Linked DNA regions of Streptomyces collinus. The protein of the gene in region 2 interacts with the protein of the main gene of each other region in a pairwise test. Links are inferred from orthologs where the notes say so. Each region holds a gene or a part of one and is shown on either strand. Other genes may lie near its edges.

What was found.
Region 1: the proteins of RFN52_RS24880 (region 2) and rsfS interact in binary tests that used the Escherichia coli proteins (3 or more experiments, as listed by UniProt). The link is inferred for Streptomyces collinus from one-to-one orthologs.

The regions. Positions count from the first base shown.
Region 1 is NZ_CP133771.1:2,963,114-2,969,974, forward strand. Bases 1,860-4,685 are described here. They hold rsfS (ribosome silencing factor), read right to left. Parts: upstream 3,583-4,685; coding sequence 3,136-3,582; downstream 1,860-3,135. Other genes in these bases: RFN52_RS13375 (hypothetical protein), read right to left, coding at 1,860-1,946; RFN52_RS13380 (hypothetical protein), read right to left, coding at 1,950-2,123; RFN52_RS13390 (histidine phosphatase family protein), read right to left, coding at 2,471-3,145; RFN52_RS13400 (LytR C-terminal domain-containing protein), read right to left, coding at 3,687-4,685. Outside these bases: RFN52_RS13365 (NADH-quinone oxidoreductase subunit NuoF family protein), read left to right, coding at 1-1,445; more of RFN52_RS13375, read right to left, coding at 1,713-1,859; more of RFN52_RS13400, read right to left, coding at 4,686-5,408; nadD (nicotinate-nucleotide adenylyltransferase), read right to left, coding at 5,425-6,165; RFN52_RS13410 (hypothetical protein), read right to left, coding at 6,251-6,415; RFN52_RS13415 (hypothetical protein), read right to left, coding at 6,579-6,740. UniProt on the Escherichia coli protein: Functions as a ribosomal silencing factor. Interacts with ribosomal protein uL14 (rplN), blocking formation of intersubunit bridge B8.
Region 2 is NZ_CP133771.1:5,438,436-5,445,321, forward strand. Bases 2,413-5,263 are described here. They hold RFN52_RS24880 (ATP-binding protein), read left to right. Parts: upstream 2,413-3,198; coding sequence 3,199-4,329; downstream 4,330-5,263. Other genes in these bases: RFN52_RS24875 (SWIM zinc finger family protein), read right to left, coding at 2,413-3,053; RFN52_RS24885 (DUF5682 family protein), read left to right, coding at 4,418-5,263. Outside these bases: RFN52_RS24870 (DUF5691 domain-containing protein), read right to left, coding at 1-1,564; more of RFN52_RS24875, read right to left, coding at 1,698-2,412; more of RFN52_RS24885, read left to right, coding at 5,264-6,814.

The DNA.
Region 1 (6,861 bases), 2.5 Mb from region 2 along the record:
TCAACCTGAAGGGCCGCGGCGGCGCGGGCTTCCCCTTCCACAAGAAGCTGCGCTCGGTCGCCGAGGCGGCGATCAAGCGCGGCGTCCGGCCGGTCGTCGTCGTGAACGGCAGCGAGGACGAGCCGGCCTGCCGCAAGGACACGGTGCTGATCAACCGTGCTCCTCATCTGATCCTGGACGGCGCGCTGCTGTGCGCCGAGGCCTTGGGTGCCCGCACGCTCGTGGTGGGGGTCACCCGTGAGTCGACCCAGCGCTCCATGGAGGCCGCGCTCGCCGAACGCGGCCTCAACAACGGCCGCCGCTCGGCGCTGCGCGCGCGTGTCCAGCGCAATCCGGTCCGCATGGTCACCGGTGCGGCCGCGTCACTGATCCGCTCGATCGACGGCGGGCCGGCCATCCCGCCCGGCCGCAAGGTCAGCGCCTCGCAGAACGGCGTCGGCGGCGCACCCACCCTGCTGTCCAACGCCGAGACCTTCGCCCAGCTGGCGATCGCCGCCCGCATCGGCCCGGAGCGCTACGGCAACACCGGCCTGTACGACGAGCCGGGCACCGTCATGCTCACGGTCTCCGGCGCGGTCGCCCGCCCCATGGTGATCGAGGTCCCGACGGGCGTGCCCCTGCGGTACGTCCTGCAGCTCGCCGGCGCACCGCCGGTACCGCAGGGCGTGCTCACCGGCGGCTACCACGGCAAGTGGATCGACGCGGCGACGGTCAACGAGGCGATCGTGTCCCGCAACTCCCTGGACGCCGTGGGCGGCGCGCTCGGCGCCGGCGCGATTCTGCCGATCACTCAGGACACCTGCCCGCTGGGCGAGTCACTGCGGGTGGCGCAGTGGCTGGCCGAGGAGAGCGCGGGCCAGTGCGGCCCCTGCTACCTCGGTCTGCCCGCCGCCGCGCGCGGTCTGGAGGACATCCTCAACGGCGGCGGGCCGGCCGCCCTGGAGGCGCTCAAGCAGGTCGCCAAGAACGTGAAGCGGCGCGGCGCGTGCTCGCATCCGGACGGCTCCGCGATGTTCCTGGAGTCGACCATCAAGGCGTTCACGGACGACCTGGCCGCCCACGTCCTCGGCAACGGCTGCGGACGGCCCGTGGAGGGCGTTCTGCCGCTCTTCGAGGGCGGCAAGGCCCCGACGGGCATCCCGGGCGGCGGCGAGTCCGAGGAGAACGGCCCCAGCCGCCAGAAAATCTACGTCGACTGGACGCTGTGCCGGGGCCACGGGCTGTGCGCGGACATCCTTCCGGAGGTGTTCCAGCTGGGGGCCGACGGCTTCCCGACCGTGGCGCAGGCACAGGTGCCGCGGTACGCCGAGGCGAAGGCTCTACGCGCGGTGCGCCGCTGCCCGGCGCTGGCGCTGCGCATCGAGGAGGCGGGCGCGCCGGGCGCGCCGTCCCGCAACCTCCCGGTCCTCTCCCAGGGCCGCGGGCGCCGCGCTCTCGGCCGCTGAGCACACGTACGGCGGGCCCCTGGAAGGGGCCCGCCGTACGCATACCCACGACAAGAAGGCGGGTCATCCGATCGGATGACCCGCTTCTCAACTTCTGTGGAGCTAAGGAGAATTGAACTCCTGACCTCCTGCATGCCATGCAGGCGCTCTACCAACTGAGCTATAGCCCCTTGCCGGTGCTCCTCCGGGTTTCCCCGGCGGCGAAGCCAACATTACTGGCCCATCAGCCCCAACACCAAATCGGTTTCGCTTCGCCCGAAATGCCCGTTATGCCGTGACGAACGAGTAGAACCGCTTGAGCGTGCAGTGCTCCTCCAGAAGCCGGCCGTAGATCGGCTCGCCCTCCAACTCGCGGTACGTCTCGATCGGGTCGCCTTTTATGATCAGCGCCCGCGCGCATTCCTCGCACCAGTACTGGTAGTCGGGATTGATCGGTTCCATGTCGCGGACGATCGGAGTCCCACTGCCGCACCAGTCGCACTTCCGCCTGTGTGCACCCATCGATCAGCTCCAGCTGTGGCCGCAGGCCGTGCACACGTAGGAAACCCCGCCGTTGTCGCCGAGCATCTGGGCCACGTGCGCGGAACCGCAGGAAGGGCAGCTGAGGCGGGTGGACATGTCCCGTGTGAACGCTGCTCCGAGGAGGTGGTCGACCTCCTCGCGGATGCTCGCAGGCATCGCTACTCCTCCCGTCGGGCCGCGCCCCCTTCCGGCCGTTTGATTCTGCCACGGCCGGACCAATACGGTCAGCGACGCCTCAGTACCAGTCCGGACACGGCACCCGGCGGGGCCGTAGAGGTATACGCCTCAGCCAGGCCGAGTGACTCAAGCCGGAGCACGAAAAATCCCGCCCCCTGAGCGGGAACGGGATCTTGACGTGGAGCTAAGGAGAATTGAACTCCTGACCTCCTGCATGCCATGCAGGCGCTCTACCAACTGAGCTATAGCCCCTTGCGCTCTCCCCGTCTGGCGGGGCGAACAAGAAGAACTTTAGCCTGCGACCTGCCGGAAAGTGAAATCCGGGGTCAGTCGTCGTCGCCGAGCACCGGTTCCGGCAGGGTGCCGGCATTGTGCTCCAGCAGGCGCCAGCCGCGGGCGCCTTCGCCGAGCACGGACCAGCAGCAGTTGGAGAGTCCGCCGAGGCTCTCCCAGTGGCGGGGATCGAGACCCAGCAGGCGGCCGATCGTGGTGCGGATCGTGCCGCCGTGACTGACCACGACGAGCGTGCCGTCCTCGGGGAGCTTCTCCGCGTGCCGGAGCACCACGGGGGCGGCTCGGTCGGCGACCTCGGTCTCCAGTTCGCCGCCGCCACGGCGGACGGGCTCACCGCGCTTCCACGCGGCGTACTCGTCGCCGTACCGGGCGATGATCTCCTCGTGCGTCAGGCCCTGCCAGACGCCCGCGTAGGTCTCGCGCAGCGCCTCGTCGTGGGTGATGTGGAGGCCGGTGAGCGTGGCGAGCTCGGCGGCCGTGGCCGCGGCGCGCCGGAGGTCGGAGGCGACCATCGCGTCCGGCTTCAGGGAGGCGAGCAGCCGGGCGGCGCGGCGGGCCTGGGCGAGACCGGTCTCGGTCAGCTCGACGTCCGTGCTGCCCTGGAAGCGGCGCTCCACGTTCCACGAGGTCTGGCCGTGCCGCCACAGGATGATGCGACGGCCACGGCCCGTTCCGGCGGACGCCTCACTGATGGAGGTCACCGCCACTCACCGTCCAGCTCCGCCGCCTCCTCGGCCGCGCGCAGCTTGGCGTGCTCCTCGGCCTTGCCGCGGGTGGCCTTGGCCTCCTCGGGCAGTTCGAGCTCGGGGCAGTCCTTCCACAGCCGCTCCAGGGCGTAGAAGACACGCTCCTCGCTGTGCTGCACGTGGACGACGATGTCGACGTAGTCGAGGAGGACCCAGCGGGCCTCGCGGTCGCCCTCGCGGCGCACCGGCTTCGCGCCGAGTTCCTTCGAGAGGCGCTCCTCGATCTCGTCGACGATCGCCTTGACCTGGCGGTCGTTGGGCGCCGAGGCCAGCAGGAAGGCGTCCGTGATGGACAGCACGTCACTGACGTCGTAGGCGACGATGTCGTGGGCCAGCTTGTCGGCGGCCGCCTGGGCGGCGGTGTTGATCAGCTCGTGAGAGCGGTCGGTCACGGTCACTGCATGGCTTTCGGTCGGCGGACACTTGCCACCAAGGGTCTCACGGACCGCCGTGCGCCCCCTACGCGATAACCCGGATCACGTGAGGGGCGCCCTCCCGTCGTCTAGTCGGACGACGGCTTGTAGTCCTGGCCGAGGACGACGGAGACGTCGGCGCTCCCGGAGACCTTCCCCTTGGTCACGGAGCCCGCGGGAAGGCCCAGGGTCTTCGCGACCTCGGCGGCGTTCGCCTTGCCGGCGGCGTCGGCGTAGACGACCTGCGAGGTGGCCCGGGCGGTGCCCGTGCCGCCCTCCAGGAAGGTGAAGCCGCCGTTGAGGAGCACGACGCGGGCCTTTTCGGTGTTGTCCTCGACGCCGGTGGCGTTCTGGACGGAGACGCTGACGGCGGCGTCCTTGTCCGGGCTCTTGGCGGTGCCGCCGAGGACGTTCCTGACGATCCCCGCGCCGGTCTGGGCGCTGAGCGTGCCGTCGCTCCGGACGGGCAGCAGGTCCGTCTTGTAGTCGCCGCCCTTGGCGAGGTCGGAGAGCCCGGCGAGGAAGGTTCCGAGGTCCTTGTCGGTGAGGGACGGGTCGAGGATCTGCTGGAGTGTCTGGATCGTGGTCGTCGCGGCCTGCGGGTCGGAGGACAGCTTGCGCAGGACGCTCTGCAGGACCTGCCCGAAGCGCTTCAGCTGGGCGTCCTGGGCCTCGCCGGGGGCGCGGTAGGTGGCGTAGGCGACGGCCATCTTGCCGCTGAGGGTCTGGTCCCGGCCCTTGTTGACCAGGGGGGCAGTGCCCTTCTTCTTGGCGGTGGGGTCGGGGACGTCGGTGTCGGTGTCGACGTCGATGTTGCCGACGAGGTCGACGAGGTTCTGCAGGTAGGGGGTGTCCAGGCGCCAGGTGCCCTCGATGTCGGTGCCGAGGACCGTGTCGAGCGCGTCGCGGGTGCCGTCGGAGCCGTCGTCCTCGACCGACTTGGCCAGGGTCGTCGTGGTGCCGTCGTCGCTGGTCAGGGCGAGCGAGTTGGGCAGCAGGACGGTGGTGCCCCGCTGGGTGGTGGTGTTGTCGACCAGGAGGGCCGTGGCGGTGCCGTCGCCCTTGATGTCGTGCAGGTGGACGACGATCACGTCGCGCTTCTGGGCGCCCGCGGCCGTCGCTGTGCCGGTCGCGGAGCCGTCGGAGGAGAGGCCGGGCAGCTTCCCCGCGTACCAGAGGTAGCCGACGCCGCCGGCCGCGACGAGCGCGAACACGACCGCCAGGGCGACGATCCGGCTGCGGGACCGGCGCCGGGCCTCCTCGCGGCGCTCGGTGCGGTTCTCGGTGAACTTCAGCCAGTCGATGACGTCTTCGGAGTTGGCGTCCGGTTCCTCGACGAAGGCGAACTGCTCGGTGTGGTACTCCCGTTGCGGTTCGGCGGGGGCTTCCTGGTCGTGCGCCGGGCCGGCCTGCTGCGGGATGTGGGCGGTCTGCTGCGGGATGTGCGCGGTCTGCTGCGCGGCCTGTTCGGCGTGGGGCTGCCGGCCGGGTGCTTCCGCTGCGGTGGTCCGGCCGTAGGGGTCGTGCGCGGTGCCCGGCGCGGGGCCGCCGCCCTGGTGCGAGCCGGTGGCGTACGGGTCGTAGGCACCGTAGTCGTAGGCGGGCGGTTGCGTGCCCTGCTGCGCGTACGGGTCGTAGCCGTAGCCCTGGTCGTACTGCTGGGTCTGCTGGGCGTACGGGTCGTACGTCTGCTGCTGGGACTGCTGGGGCCGGACCTGCCGGTAGACAGGCTGGCCGTACTCGTCGTAGCCGACGAGTTCGTACTGGTCGGCGCCGTGGTTCGCGGCCCCCGCGTCGTATCGGTCGTTCACCGGTGCCCCTCTCGGCTCACTCGCCGCGGTACAGCTCGCGCTTGTCGATATAGCGCACGACTCCGTCCGGCACCAGGTACCAGATGGGATCGCCCTTGGCGACTCTCGCACGGCAGTCGGTGGAGGAGATGGCCAGAGCGGGAACCTCCACCAGTGAGACACCGCCCTCGGGAAGCCCGGAGTCGTCCAGGTGGTGGCCCGGCCGGGTGGCTCCGATGAAGTGCGCCAGGGAGAACAGTTCCTCGCTGTCCCGCCAGGTGAGGATCTGGGCGAGCGCGTCGGCGCCGGTGATGAAGAACAGGTCCGTGTCCGGGTTGAGCGCGCGCAGGTCGCGCAGGGTGTCCACGGTGTAGGTGGGGCCGCCGCGGTCGATGTCGATGCGGCTCACGGAGAACTGCGGGTTCTCGGCGGTCGCGATGACCGTCATCAGGTAGCGGTCCTCGGCCGGCGAGACGCTGCGGTGGCTCTTCTGCCAGGGCTGGCCGGTCGGGACGAAGACCACCTCGTCGAGGTGGAACGCCGCGGCGACCTCGCTGGCCGCCACCAGGTGCCCGTGGTGGATCGGGTCGAAGGTGCCGCCCATGACGCCGAGGCGGCGCTTGCCCGGCCGCGACGGGCTCGTGCGGGGACCGTCGGTCCCGGCCGCCGCGGAGGCACGGCGGGGCTCCGGGTGTCGCCCGGTACCGCTCGCCGTGTCCTGTGCCGGGTCGTGCGGCGTCTCGTGCGCCGGACCGGTAGGCATGTCCTGCTCTCCCATGCGTGCAGACCCTACCGGCCCTGCCTGAGGGCTCCGGCCGCCCCCGTGGTCCCCTGGGCCTCCTCGGCGGGATGCCCCGCCGGTCTCAGCGGTCGCGGTTGAAGCGGGTGGTGATCCACAGCAGAAGCAGAAGGATGAAGAGCGCGCCGCCGCCGGTGAGGTAGGGGCTGAGGCTCTCGTGGTTTCCGCCGTGCTCCTCGCCCTCGGCGGCGAGGGTGACCAACTGGGCAGCGGTGCTGTGGAAGCTCATCTTCGGCAGGACCTATCGCGTGTGGGCGGGTTAAAGACGTCGGCTCATCGTAAGCGGGCGCCCGCCGCGCGATCACCACGACTCCGCCTGTTCGTGCCGCGGGCGGCCACCCGTGCCGCCACCGGACCGGTCCCGGGACCCGGCGGGGAACCTTCGTGTGGCCTCAGTCGTCCTTCCGTCTGTAGCCACGCAGCAGGAACCATGCGGTCAGCACACAGCCCACGATCATCACGAGCAGTACGTACCGCAGCATCCCCGGTCCCCCTTGCCGTTCGGCGGTGCTCGCGGCCTCGGCGAGCCAGGCGGATGCGGGGTGCTGCTCCATGGCGGTGGTCTCCTTCGCTGTACTGCCCGACCACCGTAACTCCGCCTAGGCTGGGCTCTGCCTCGGGGAAGCAAAAGGCCGCACAAGGGGCCGCAAAGGTCACAACAGACGCATGGGGGAA
Region 2 (6,886 bases):
CGGGTACGGCCAGCAGCGCGTCGAGCCGGGAGGCCTCGGACGGGTCGAGGCAGCGCTCCGCCAGGCCCATGACCCCGCTGAAACTCCATGGATAGCTCCCTGCGTCCCGAGCGATGTTGAGCGCGTCCACCACGGCCCGCCCGAGCGGAGCCGCCCAGGGCACCGCACACACCCCGAGCAGCTGGAAGGCCTCGGACAGGCCGTGCGCGGCGATGAAGCCGGCCACCCACTCGGCCCGTTCGGCGGCGCCCAGCGTGCCGAGCAACTTGGCGCGTTCGGCCAGGGACACCGCCCCCGGACCGCCCGCCTCCGGCGCCGACGGATCGCCGAGCAGCGCGCGTGACCACGCGGCGTCCCGCTGGCGCACCGCCGCCCGGCACCACGCCGCGTGCAGCTCGCCCTGCCAGCCGTCCGCCACCGGCAGCGCCACGATCTCCCGGGGCGTGCGCCCGCCGAGCCGCCGCGACCACGTGCCGAGCGGTGCCGCCTCCACCAGCTGACCGAGCCACCAGGAGCGTTCGCCGCGCCCCGCGGGGGCCTTCGCCACGACGCCGTCGCGTTCCATGCCCGGATCGCACTCGTGCGGCGCCTCGACGGCGATCGTCGCAGTGGTCTGCGTGGTCCCCCCGGGTATGTCGTCCCCGGCCCCGGCTGCTCGCTTCGGGGCGGACCGCATGTGGTCGATGGCGACGCACGCCTCCGCCCTGACCGCCATCCGTGCGGCGAGCGCCGAACCGGGCAGGGCCGACAGCAGTTCCGCGGCCGTCGCCCGGACATTGCGGCTGCGATCGGCCAGGGCCTGTTCCAGGAACGGCTCGTCGTCCGGGCCGAGGCCCTCGCGCAGCGAATCGAGGAACATCAGCCGGTCCTCGGCCCGTTCCGTCCCCCACGTCGTCGCGAGCAGGTCGCGCGCGGCCGCCGGGGTGCGAGAACGCAGCGCGGAGAGCAGAGCGACGCGTTCGGCGAACAGGCCCTCCTGCCACAACTGCCGGACGCTGTCGTCGTCCTGGAGGTGCGGCAGGGCCGCTCCGCCGCCCGGGGTCGCGCGCAGAGCGAACCGCCAGTCCGGGTTCAGCCGGGCCAGCCACAAGGCTCGCGGCCCCGCGAACTCCAGTGCCGCCGGACGCAGGTCGGTACGCCCCCGGGCCGCGTCCAGCAACGCCGGAAGCACCTGCGGAGGCGGTGCGAAACCCCGGGCGTTCGCCACCGCGAGCCACTGCGGCAGCAGCTCCGTCAGATCCGGCGCGGCACCCCGCCGCCCTCCGCCGGACGGGCCGGGGCGGTCGGCCAGCAGCATCGCGAGCCTGCGGGCGGCAGCGGGCGGCAGCGCCGGGCGGGAGTCCTCCGGAGCCGCCTGCGGGCGCTCTGCCGCCCGCGCCGGGCGCAGACCGGCCCGGCGCCGTACGGTCTCCACGGCCGCCGCGTCCAGCAGGGCCAGGGGTGCGTCCGGGCCCGGCGCGGTACCGGGCGGGGTGCGCCGGTCGGTGCCCAGCAGCGCGGTGGTGACGAGCCCCTCCCAGGCGTCCGCGCCGGCCGCGTCCACAGGAGCGGAGGTCCTGGTCATGAGCTTCCTTTCCGCGGGGCGCCCGGTAGTTGAAGACTCGCCCTTACCGGTTGTCCCGTGATGCCTGAAAAATGCGTGGACCCGTGGGATGGGTGGGGCCGGCCGATGTGCCGTGAGCGGGGCCGCCGCCGGTTCAGCACAGCGCGACCGCGTCGCCCGGCCCCTCGGGCCAGGCCGTCAGCGGCGTGAAGCCCTGGTGGCCGCACTCGCCGAAGACCCTGACCGGGGCCCCGCCCGACAGGGCGACGAGCCGCCACAGGCCCGGCCGGGAGCGCGCGGCGGGAGTCAGCGGCAACGCCGCGTCCTCGTCGGCGTCCGCCAGCTGCCAGGAGTCGCCGTCCGGCGTGGGAACGACCCGGTCCAGCGTCACCGGGACGGACTCCAGCCACGGGTCCTCGCGCAGGGCGTCGCCGTAACGGGCCGCCGCCTGGGCCGTGGTCACCCCCGGCGGACGGGTCGCCGCGGGCGCGGGCGGGGTGAACTGCTCGCCCAGGGCCACCCGCGGCTGCCCGGCGCCCGGGTACGCGGACACCTCGGCCTCCAGACTCAGGCCCACCGGCAGCGCCAGCTCCGGGGCGCGGCCGGCCGCGCCGTAGGAGAGGAGCAGCACGGTGCGGTGCGAGGCGTCGCCGTGCAGCCAGATCCGGCGGGTCGTCAGGCGCGGGTCCGTCGTGTCGTACTGGGCGAGGACCAGCCAGCGGTCGCGCAGCAGCGGGCCGTCCGCGGAGGTCGGGAGGCCCATGCGGGAGCGGACCGTGGCGGCGAGACCGGCCGGGAGCCGCTCGCGGCGCCGCCAGCCCCGCCCCAGGAGATGCAGCAGCGCGCACTCCTCCAGCAGCCGCACCGGCCAGCCCGGCCCGGTCGACGGAATCGCCCCCAACTCCCGCACCCGCCCCGCCAGTCCCTGCGCCTGGGCGTCGACCATGCGGGCCGCCGTCTCCTCCCAGAGGCCGTACCCCGACTGCTCAGCGGTCGCCAGACCGCCGCGCAGCAGGTCGACCAGGCGCTGCTCCAGCTCCACCGCGCCCGCAGAGACCCGCTCGGCCCGGCGCTCCGCCCGCCGACGCGCCGCCTCGGGATCAGCGGACCCGGACGGCGCACCGGAGCCGGCACCGGCCCTCTTCGCCTCCGCGCGCTCGCGCCGCCCCTCGGTCCACTGCGCGGCCCATTCCGGCGTCTGCCCCGGCGGCACCGCCGCCTCGTCGGCGGCCCAGAGCAGCAGCAGCCCCAGCGCGTGCTTGCACGGGAACTTGCGGCTCGGACAACTGCACTTGTACGCGGGGCCCGCGGCGTCCGCGATGTCCACGACCGTTTGATACGGCTTGCTTCCGCTGCCCTTGCACAGCCCCCACACCGTCCCCTCGTCGGAACTCCCCGCCTCGGACCACGGCCCCGCCGCGCCGAGTTTGCTTCCCGCTTTGCGTGAAGCGGCGTCAGGCGCCAGTGCCAGCACCTGGTCCGCGGTCCAGCGCACCCCCTGCTGAGTCATGCCACCGAAGGTAGATCCCACCACTGACAATCGGGTCCGCCGGCGGACCCGGCAGCGCATTTCCGCAGGTCGGAACGCATTGTCAGTGGTGTGGTGCAACGTTGGCGACAGATCCGAACCGGCCGAGCTGGAGGGGGACTTTGCCATGACCGTGTCCGTGGAGCCGACGTCCGTCGAAGCGGGGGAGACGGGACCGACCCAGGCGTTGCGACCGCACGCCGAGGACGCCTTCGCCCATGAACTCGCCGCGCTGGCCGCCCAGGACGACCGGCCGCGCCCGGCCCGCTGGAAGCTGTCGCCCTGGGCCGTCGCGACGTACCTGCTCGGCGGCACCCTGCCGGACGGCACGGTGATCAGTCCCAAGTACGTCGGACCGCGCCGCCTCGTCGAGGTCGCCGTCACCACGCTCGCCACCGACCGCGCCCTGCTCCTGCTCGGCGTCCCGGGCACGGCGAAGACCTGGGTGTCCGAGCACCTGGCCGCGGCGGTCAGCGGTGACTCCACGCTGCTGGTGCAGGGCACCGCCGGCACCCCGGAGGAGGCCATCCGCTACGGCTGGAACTACGCGCAGCTGCTCGCCCACGGCCCGAGCCGCGACGCCCTCGTGCCCAGCCCCGTCATGCGGGCCATGGCCGACGGCATGACGGCCCGCGTCGAGGAACTGACGCGTATCCCGGCCGACGTGCAGGACACGCTCATCACGATCCTGTCGGAGAAGACGCTGCCCATACCGGAACTGGGTCAGGAGGTGCAGGCGGTCCGCGGATTCAACCTGATCGCCACGGCCAACGACCGCGACCGCGGCGTCAACGACCTGTCCAGCGCCCTGCGCCGCCGCTTCAACACGGTCGTGCTGCCGCTGCCGGAGAGCCCCGAGGCCGAGGTCGACATCGTCTCGCGGCGCGTCGACCAGATCGGCCGCTCCCTCGACCTGCCGGCCGCGCCCGACGGGCTCGACGAGATCCGCCGGGTCGTCACGGTCTTCCGCGAGCTGCGCGACGGGGTCACCGCCGACGGGCGGACGAAGCTCAAGTCGCCCAGCGGCACGCTGTCCACGGCCGAGGCGATCTCCGTCGTCACCAACGGGCTCGCCCTGGCCGCCCACTTCGGCGACGGCGTGCTGCGGCCGGGCGACGTCGCCGCGGGCATCCTCGGCGCGGTGGTCCGCGACCCGGCGGCGGACCGGGTCATCTGGCAGGAGTACCTGGAGACGGTGGTCCGCGAGCGTGACGGCTGGAAGGACTTCTACCGGGCCTGCCGCGAGGTGAGCGTGTGAGGAAAACGCCAGGGCGTGGGCCCCGGGTGACGGGACGGCGGCCGCCCGCGGGACCGGGCGGGGACGTGCGGGACGGGAGGGGGATGAAGTGACCGGTGGGGAACAGACCGCGGGCCGGGGGGCCGGGGCGGGGCCGGTGTTGCTCGGCGTACGGCATCACGGACCGGGGTCGGCGCGGGCGGTGCGGGCGGCGCTGGAGGAGGTCCGGCCGCGGGTCGTGCTGATCGAGGGGCCGCCCGAGGCCGACGCCCTGATCCCGCTCGCCGCCGACGAGGAGATGCGGCCGCCGGTCGCCCTGCTCGCCCACGCCGTGGACGAGCCCGGCCGCTCGGCGTTCTGGCCGCTGGCCGGGTTCTCCCCGGAGTGGGTCGCCCTCCGCTGGGCCCTGGAACACCACGTCCCGGCCCGCTTCATCGACCTGCCGGCCACGCACACGCTGGCCTGGGGGAGGCAGGAGGACGAGGCGGGAACAGAGGGCGAACATCCGCCGCCGGCCGAGACGGCGCCGGACGGAGACACCGGTCCCGGCTCCGCCGAGCTCCGGATCGATCCGCTCGGCGTGCTCGCCGACGCCGCCGGCTACGACGACCCGGAGCGGTGGTGGGAGGACGTCGTGGAGCACCGGGGCGCGGAGGAGGGCGACGCGCTCGCGCCGTTCACCGCGCTGGAGGAGGCCATGGGCGCGCTGCGGGAGACCTTCGGCAGCGGGGGCCACGACCGGGATCTGGTGCGGGAGGCGTACATGCGGCTCCAGGTGCGGGCCGCGCAGCGGGAGTTCGAGGACGGCGTGGCGGTGGTCTGCGGGGCCTGGCACGTGCCCGCCCTGCGGCAGAAGACCACCGTCGCCGCCGACAAGGCGCTGCTGAAGGGGCTCCCCAAGGTCAAGACGGACATGACCTGGGTGCCGTGGACCCACCGCCGGCTCGCCCGGACCAGCGGCTACGGAGCGGGCATCGACTCACCGGGCTGGTACGGGCACCTGTTCAGCGCCCCGGACCGGCCGGTGGAGCGGTGGCTGACCAAGGTGGCGGGGCTGCTGCGCGCAGAGGACCGGATCGTCTCCTCCGCGCACGTCATCGAGGCGGTGCAGCTGGCCGAGACGCTCGCCGCGATGCGCGGCCGTCCGCTGCCCGGCCTGAGCGAGACGACCGACGCCGTGCGGGCGGTGATGTGCGAGGGCTCGGACGTACCGCTGGCACTCATCCGGGACCGGCTGGTCGTGGGGGACGTGCTGGGGGAGGTGCCGCCGTCGGCACCGGCCGTGCCGTTGCAGCGGGACCTCACCCGGCTGCAACGCCGGCTGCGGCTGAAGCCCGAGGCGCTGGAGCGGGAGCTGGAGCTCGACCTGCGCAAGGAGAACGACGCCGCCCGCAGCAGACTGCTGCACCGGCTGCGGCTGCTCGGCATCGCGTGGGGCGAACCGGCCGCGTCGCGGGGCAGCACGGGCACGTTCCGGGAGACATGGCGGCTGCGCTGGGAGCCCGAACTGTCCGTGCGGGTCGCCGAGGCCGGCGTGTGGGGGACGACCGTCCTGTCCGCCGCGACTGCCAAGGCCGAGGCGGACGCCGTCGGCGCGGAGGGCCTCGCCGGCGTCACCGGGCTCGCCGAGCGCTGCCTGCTGGCCGAACTGCCCGACGCCCTCCCCACGGTGATGCGAGTCCTGGCCGACCGGGCGGCCCTCGATACGGACGTCGGCCATCTCGCCCAGGCGCTCCCGGCCCTGGTCCGCTCCCTGCGCTACGGAGACGTGCGGGGCACGGACACCGGAGCCCTGGCGGAGGTCGCCGCTGGACTGGCCGAGCGGGTCTTCGTCGGTCTTCCCCCGGCCTGCGCCGCGCTCGACGCGGACGCCGCCGAGGAGATGCGGGGCCATGTGGACGCGGTGCACGGGGCCGTGGCCCTGCTGGGCGACGCCCCTGCGGCCGGACACGGCCGGTTGAGAGGCCGCTGGCAGTCCGTGCTGCGGGTGCTGTCCGGGCGGGACACCGTGCCGGGGGTCATCCGGGGGCGGGCCGTCCGGCTGCTGCTCGACGACGGGCAGCTGGCCCAGGACGAGGCAGCACTGCTGATGGGACTCGTCCTGTCACCGGGCACACCGCCGGCGGACGCGGCCGCATGGATCGAGGGCTTCGTCGGAGGCGGTTCCGGGGGCGGAATGCTCCTGGTGCACGACGAGCGGCTGCTCGGACTGGTCGACGCGTGGCTGACCGGGGTGCCGGCCGAGGCCTTCACGGACGTACTGCCCCTGCTGCGGCGGACGTTCTCCGCGTACGAGCCCGGAGTGCGCCGGACCCTCGGCGAACTGGTCCGGCGCGGGCCGGGAACCGGGGCCGGCGCGACTGCCGCCGGTACCGCAACGCCCGGCTTCGCGGCCGGCTTCGACACCGAGCGCGCGGACGCGGTGCTGCCGGTGGTGCGGCTGCTGCTCGGGCTGGACGACATGGAAGAGAACACCGACGACAACCTGGCGGGGGTGACGGGATGACGACCGAGGCACTGAGGCAGCGGACGACGGCACCGGAAACGGGAGCCACCGTGACGGGCGGGTCCCGGGCGG